DNA from 2 places in the Comamonas sp. F1-6 genome. Region 1 is predicted to be linked to the other one. Evidence: predicted binding sites of a transcription regulator. Region 1 holds the regulator's gene; the other holds the start of a gene.
What was found. The regulator FNR, encoded in region 1, switches genes on or off when oxygen is low (the NO sensors DNR and NnrR bind a similar motif). The targets are predictions, from matches to a motif close to TTGATNNNNATCAA.
Positions count from the first base shown of each region.

Region 2: a site for FNR is predicted at 1,883-1,896, ahead of AAIL66_RS15250 (universal stress protein). Genes of this name have one in related genera too.

Region 1 covers NZ_JBCPWN010000004.1:159,177-162,316, forward strand. The annotation lists gene ccoG (cytochrome c oxidase accessory protein CcoG) at 1-180, shown strand, start outside; gene AAIL66_RS06035 (FixH family protein) at 307-612, shown strand; gene AAIL66_RS06040 (hypothetical protein) at 870-1,133, shown strand; gene fnr (fumarate/nitrate reduction transcriptional regulator Fnr) at 1,197-1,919, opposite strand; gene hemN (oxygen-independent coproporphyrinogen III oxidase) at 2,188-3,140, shown strand, end outside.
Region 2 covers NZ_JBCPWN010000014.1:76,115-79,254, forward strand. The annotation lists gene AAIL66_RS15230 (hypothetical protein) at 1-55, shown strand, start outside; gene AAIL66_RS15235 (hypothetical protein) at 154-558, shown strand; gene AAIL66_RS15240 (heme-binding beta-barrel domain-containing protein) at 643-1,284, shown strand; gene AAIL66_RS15245 (hypothetical protein) at 1,454-1,786, shown strand; gene AAIL66_RS15250 (universal stress protein) at 2,020-2,466, shown strand; gene AAIL66_RS15255 (amidohydrolase family protein) at 2,663-3,140, shown strand, end outside.

The DNA of each region.
Region 1 (3,140 bases):
GTCGCATCCGAGCAGGAAGTGAGCGTTGGCCCGGCAGAGACACGCGGCATTGCGGTGCGGCTGCAGATTCCGTATGGCTCGGCAACTCCCGGCTCGCACCCCGTACACTTCAATGTGGATGCAGTGACTGCCGGAGCAGGGCGTATTTCCGAGAAGACGGTGTTCCTGGTGCCGCGTTAATGCCAGGTCTTGCCGGTCTTCGTGAGCCATCACGGAGGCCGGACAAGGGCACCGCCAATCGGCAACAATTTATGCCACCCTGCCATGCGTGCTCGGGTGGTCAGAATTTTGGAAAGAGGTTTCATCATGTCGGCAGCACAAGCCAAGGTCTCGCAAACGGCCAAGATCATCCACCCCGAGGACGGCAAGCCCTGGTGGAAGTTTGCCCATGTCTGGCTCATCATCGCCGGCCCGGTGATCGTGGTGATTGCCGGCTTTGTCACCGCATACATCGCACTGAGCAGGCCCGATCCCGTGATTGACCCTGACTACTACCGCCATGGCATGGAAATCAACCAGCGCCTGAGCGAAAGTGAAAAAAGCCTGGCCCCAGCAGTCACCGGCCGCAATCATGCGGCCACGCCAGCCAAGGACCATCCGCTGGATCGCTGAGCGCTCCGGCGCTTGCTCCGCCAAGGTCGCTTTTGCGGCCTTTTTTGTTGCCAATATCAAAATCAGAGCGTGTTATGCATGCTCCGTCTAACGTTGATGTAGAAGTAAATGATTTTTTGATATTCGGATTGCGCAGGATGCTACTGAAAAGAGAGTAATTCAGGGTTTCCCGCCACGGTGCATGCCCGCAGTCCTGCATGAACGGTCACCACTGTTGTGCAAAATATGATCAAGCCCACAGCCCAAGGAGAATCAGGATGGATGCTCGACGCTGGATGTGGATTGTCTGGCCGGCCTTTCTGGCGGCGGCAATCATGGAGATGGTGGTTTTTGCCTTTGTGGACCCGCTGGATGTGCACTGGCTGGGCTCCCCACTGGACTGGTCGCGCCAGGCCATCTATACGGTCGCTTTTTTTGCCTTCTGGGTCGTGACGCTGATTGGAGGTGCGATGACGGTGATGCTGGGGCGCTCCGTCAGCGATCTCAATGGCGGCATCGTTTCCGAGCCTCTGCCCGAGTAACTCGCCCAGATAAAAAAGCCCGCTGTCCGCGGGCTTTGTCTTGAGAGTGTCTGTCGAATCGGTTCAGCTCTGGCATTGCTGGCTGTTGACGATGCGTTTGAGCGCCTCGGTATCCAGGATGCGCAGGTGGCGCTGCTTGACTTCCACAATGCCTTCCTCTGCAAATTTGGAGAAGGTGCGGCTCACGGTCTCGAGCTTGAGGCCCAGGTAACTGCCGATTTCTTCGCGCGTCATGCGCAGCACCAGTTCCGACTTGGAAAAGCCGCGTGCCGACAGGCGCTGGACCAGGTTCAACACAAAGGCCGCCAGGCGCTCCTCGGCACGCATGCTGCCCAGCAGCAGCATCACGCCATGCTCGCGCACGATTTCGCGGCTCATGACCTTGTGCACATGGTTCTGCAGGGCCGTGACCTCGCGCGAGAGCTGCTCCAGTTTGTCAAACGGCATGACACAGACCTCGGCGTCTTCCAGGGCCACGGCATCACAAGTGTGGTGGTCGTTGACGATGCCGTCCAGACCAATGATTTCGCCAGCCATCTGAAAGCCTGTGACCTGATCGCGTCCGTCTTCGGTGGCCACGCTGGTCTTGAAGAAGCCGGTTCGAATGGCATACAGAGAGGTGAACTCTTCGCCATTGCGAAACAGCAGCCCGCCGCGCTTGACCTTGCGGCGCGTGGCCACAATCTCGTCAATGCGCTCCATTTGTTCATCGTCCAGGCCCATGGGCATGCACAGTTCACGCAGATTGCAGTTGGAGCAGGATGCTTTGATGGTCTGAAGATTCATGGGCTTTTTGCAACGGCGCAGACAGACACAGAGTGGAGAGTCGCGCTGGTCATTGACCTCGTGGTTGAAGATGAGATGGATCAAATTGTCGCAGCACTTGCCTTGAGGTCTCTTGATTTTCATCAAGGACAGGGTGATTGCCTTGGGGCACATTGCCTGTATTCGTTCAAAAACATGCGCTTTTGCCTATTTTGGGCATGATTTTCAGGATCTGATTTCCATTGAAATCTGCTCTATACAGAGTGTGGGCGCACCCTAACTCCCAGTTATGACCGCAGTCACGCCTGAGTTGCTGAGCCGCTTTGATATCCCCGGCCCACGCTACACATCGTTCCCAACAGCCGACCGTTTTGTTGAGGCTTTTGGTGCAGACGACTACATACTGGCACTCAAGCAGCGCAAGACGCATTCTGGCTCGCGCGCTTTGCCCCTGTCCGTTTATGTGCATGTGCCGTTCTGTGAGTCGCTTTGCTATTACTGCGCCTGCAACAAGATCGTGACCAAGCATCACGAGAAGGCTGCCGAGTATCTGGACTACCTGAGCCGCGAGCTGGCCATGCATACCGAGCATTGCGGCAAAGGTCAGCTCGTAAGCCAGCTGCATCTGGGCGGAGGCACACCGACCTTCTTCAGCGATGCCGAGTTGCAGCAGCTGATGGTTTTGATGCGTGAACATTTCAAGCTGGATCCCGCGGGCGAGTACTCCATCGAGGTCGATCCGCGCACCGTCAGCAACGAGCGGCTGAGAGCTCTCAAGGACATGGGGTTCAATCGCCTGAGCTTTGGCGTGCAGGACTTTGATCCCGCGGTGCAGAAAGCGGTGCACCGCGAGCAGCCCGCCGAGCAAGTCTTTTCGTTGGTGGCCGAGGCGCGCCGCCTGGGCTTTGTCTCCATCAATGTGGACCTGATCTACGGGCTGCCCAGGCAGACGCCCGAGTCTTTTGCGCGCACGCTGGCACAGGTCAATGAGCTGCGCCCCGATCGCATTGCACTGTATGCCTATGCGCATCTGCCCGAGCGTTTCAAGCCGCAAAGGCGTATCGAATCGGCAGACCTGCCCATGGGACAGGACAAGCTGAACATGCTCTCCGGCGCAATTGATGCATTCATGGATGGCGGCTATGTCTATGTAGGCATGGACCACTTTGCGCTGCCTGACGACTCTCTGGCCATTGCCAAGCGCCAGGGGCGCCTGCATCGCAACTTTCAGGGCTACAGCAC
Region 2 (3,140 bases), on a different contig from region 1:
GACAGAGTTCTTTAACGACGGCAAATTCAGTTGGCGCAATGTCTCCTGCCGCTAGGGCGCGGCGGCGGTGGAGGATGTTGGCTTGGCTGTCGGCATGGACACCCGCCGCTGCGCCAGAAGCGCCATCCTGTCCAACACATTCAGGAGAGTTGCATGACCCGCTTCCAACCGATGCTTGCAACTGCTGCCCTGCTCAGTCTCATGACGCTACATCTCAGCAGCAGCTCCATGGCACAGGCCGCCTTTACAACCCCGGGCGGCTACACCAACTCCTACAGCGGCCAGATCACGGGCAACGGTATCGTGCAATACGGACTCGAAACGCGGCCCTTCCAGCGCATGACCGTCACGCTCAACACCAACAACCCGTCCAGCCAGATGAACGTCTTCAAGGACGGCTCTGCCCAGCCTCTATGCCAAGGCTCGGCCAACAACAACATCTGCACCTTCCGCATCGAGCGTGGTGCCAGCTATCGCGTGCTGATCTTCCTCACGCGTGAAGCCGCCCAGCGTGGCGAAAGCGCACGCTTTACGCTCACCACCGAAGAAAGCACCTGACAGCTTGACTGCCGTCAAGAACCCCTCAGTCCATGGCTTGTAAACTGGCTTCAACAGATTCAAAGTGAAAGCCCGTTACACAATATGGAAAACTTTCCCAAGGACATCTACACCGAGCCCACGCCCGATGTGAATACCCTGGCCAACCTCGGCCCCCTCACCGGCATGGCTGGCATCTGGACCGGCAAGCGCGGCCTGGATATCAACCCCAAGGCTGACGGCCCCGAAAAGCAGGCCTTTATCGAGCACATGGAGTGCCAGCCTATCGATGCGCAAACCAACGGCCCACAGCTCTTCTATGGCCTGCGCTACCACACACGCATCGTCAAGCCCGATGACGTGGAAACCTTTCACGACCAGGTCGGTTACTGGCTGTGGGAGCCTGCCACCGGCAACATCATCCAGACCCTGACCATCCCGCGCGGACAGACCGCCATGGCCACGGGCAAGACCACGGCCGACGCCACCAGCTTCACTCTCAGGGCCGAGCGCGGCTCCACCGTCAACGGTATCTCCAGCAACCCGTTTCTGGAGCATGCCTTCAGAACCGACGCCTATACCATCACCGTCACCAAGCACTCGGACGGCACCTGGTCGTACGAGCAGGAAACCACGTTGACCATCCCCGGCCAGAGCAAGCCTTTTTCCCATACCGACCGCAACACCTTGCACAAGATTGGCGAGCCCACGCCCAACCCAACGGCAAGGGCCGCAGTTGAAATCTGATTAGCGCTCTCAAAGGACTCCACGCCCTGGCCGAATTCACTGGATCCGCAGGGCGCACACTCCCCGATTACCGCATCGCCCGCGATGGCCCTACGCAGCTGACCATGGTCCTTACGGGCAAGAAGGCGCTTGCCTTCAAACTGGCTTATATGCATGTGCCTTTCAACGCATGGAGGCCATTCGCCGCAGGCTGCCGGCATTCGGCGCTTGGAGCTGGCCTTCAATCTGGTCGCGAAGGCTGCACCGCGCTGCGTTCAAGACCTCTATACAGGGCGATGCCGACAAATGGCAGCACAGCAGCCACCTGCCCAACCTGAATTACGGCCGCCCCACCCTGCGCCATGTACCGCCGGTTGTGACCGAGCTGAGGCCGGCCTCCTTTGACAGCCTGCCATGGCGCATTGCCGACGGCGAGATCATCGGTTCGACCGATGCCCAACTGGCCAGGCTGGCAACAGCCGCAGGGCATGCTGCGCATGACGTTCGGATAGTCTGCTTTTGATAGCTTCTGCATGACGTTCGGATAGTCTGCTTTTGATAGCTTCTAACGCTTTATGGATAAGGGCTTGAGGCGGCTTCTACCTGCGCCTTCATGAATTTGATTTCCATCAAGAAACCGTCTGAATACTCATTTCAAGGTGTTGCATTAGCAGCCCTGGAGTGTGAGTATGAGCTCAGTGATCGATCGAATTGATTTGGCAACAAGACGCGCACCTATGCGCAAGGAGGCTGGATATGTTCAAGCACATTTTGATTCCTACGGACGGCTCTAAGCTCTCTGAGGCCGCGCTGCGCGCGGGCATACAACTGGCCAAGGAACAAGGCGCACAGGTGACGGCGCTGTATGTGATGCCGGATTACGCAGCCATGATTTACGGAGCGGAGGCGCTGATCGCCTACAACTCTGCGGAGTTCGACAAGAGCGCCCAGAAGGAAGCAGATCAGGTGTTGCAAGCTGCCCTGGACATTGCCAAGACCGAGGGCGTGGCCTGCCAGACGGTGCGGGTCACGAATATCTCCATCAATCAGGCCATCATCAAGCAGGCGCAGGAGGGTAACTGCGATCTGATCTGCATGGCATCACACGGCCGCAAGGGCATTGCCGGCATTTTGCTGGGCAGTGAGACCCAGCGCGTACTGGTCAACAGCAGCATTCCAGTTCTGGTGCACCGCCCGGTTTAGGCCTGATCGACTGCAGCGCAGCCACTTCCCGGCCGCTCTCACAATGCAAGCAACGCCCCATCGCCCTCGTGCGGTGGGGCGCTTTTTCATGGGCCGATCGTCGTGTAGCATCGGTGCATCAAATTGTGAACCTTTGGTTCCATTTGTCACGCCGGCAGCGGCGTCTCTGGTTCATTTTGAAAAAGGGAAAACGCAGATGAGTCACGCAATCGCAACCGATGCCGGCCTGGCGTGGCGGACCGGCCCGATTCGTCCGAGAGCCTGCACCTGCGGCAGCGTGGTGTGCCAGTTGCTGCATGAGCGGGTGATGAGCGATATGTCGCGCCGCATGTTTGTGGGCGGGGTGGCGGCCATGATGGCGCCATTTGTGGCCCTGCATGCTGCCGAGACAGGCGTGGGCGGGGCGGCCAGGCTGGCCGACCGCCCCGTGTTGCTGACCAATCTGCGCCTGTTTGACGGTACGGGCAAGTCGGTGCGTCAAGGCGTGCAGGTGCTGATCCAGGGCAAGCTGATTGCCGCCCTGCCCTCCGCCGGCGAGAAGATGGAAGGTGCCCAGGTGATCGACTGCCAGGGCAAGCTGGTGATGCCGGGCATGATCGATACGCACTGGCACACCATGCTGGCAGCCATTCCGCAGATGACGGCCATGACGGCAGATCTGGGCTATCTGTATA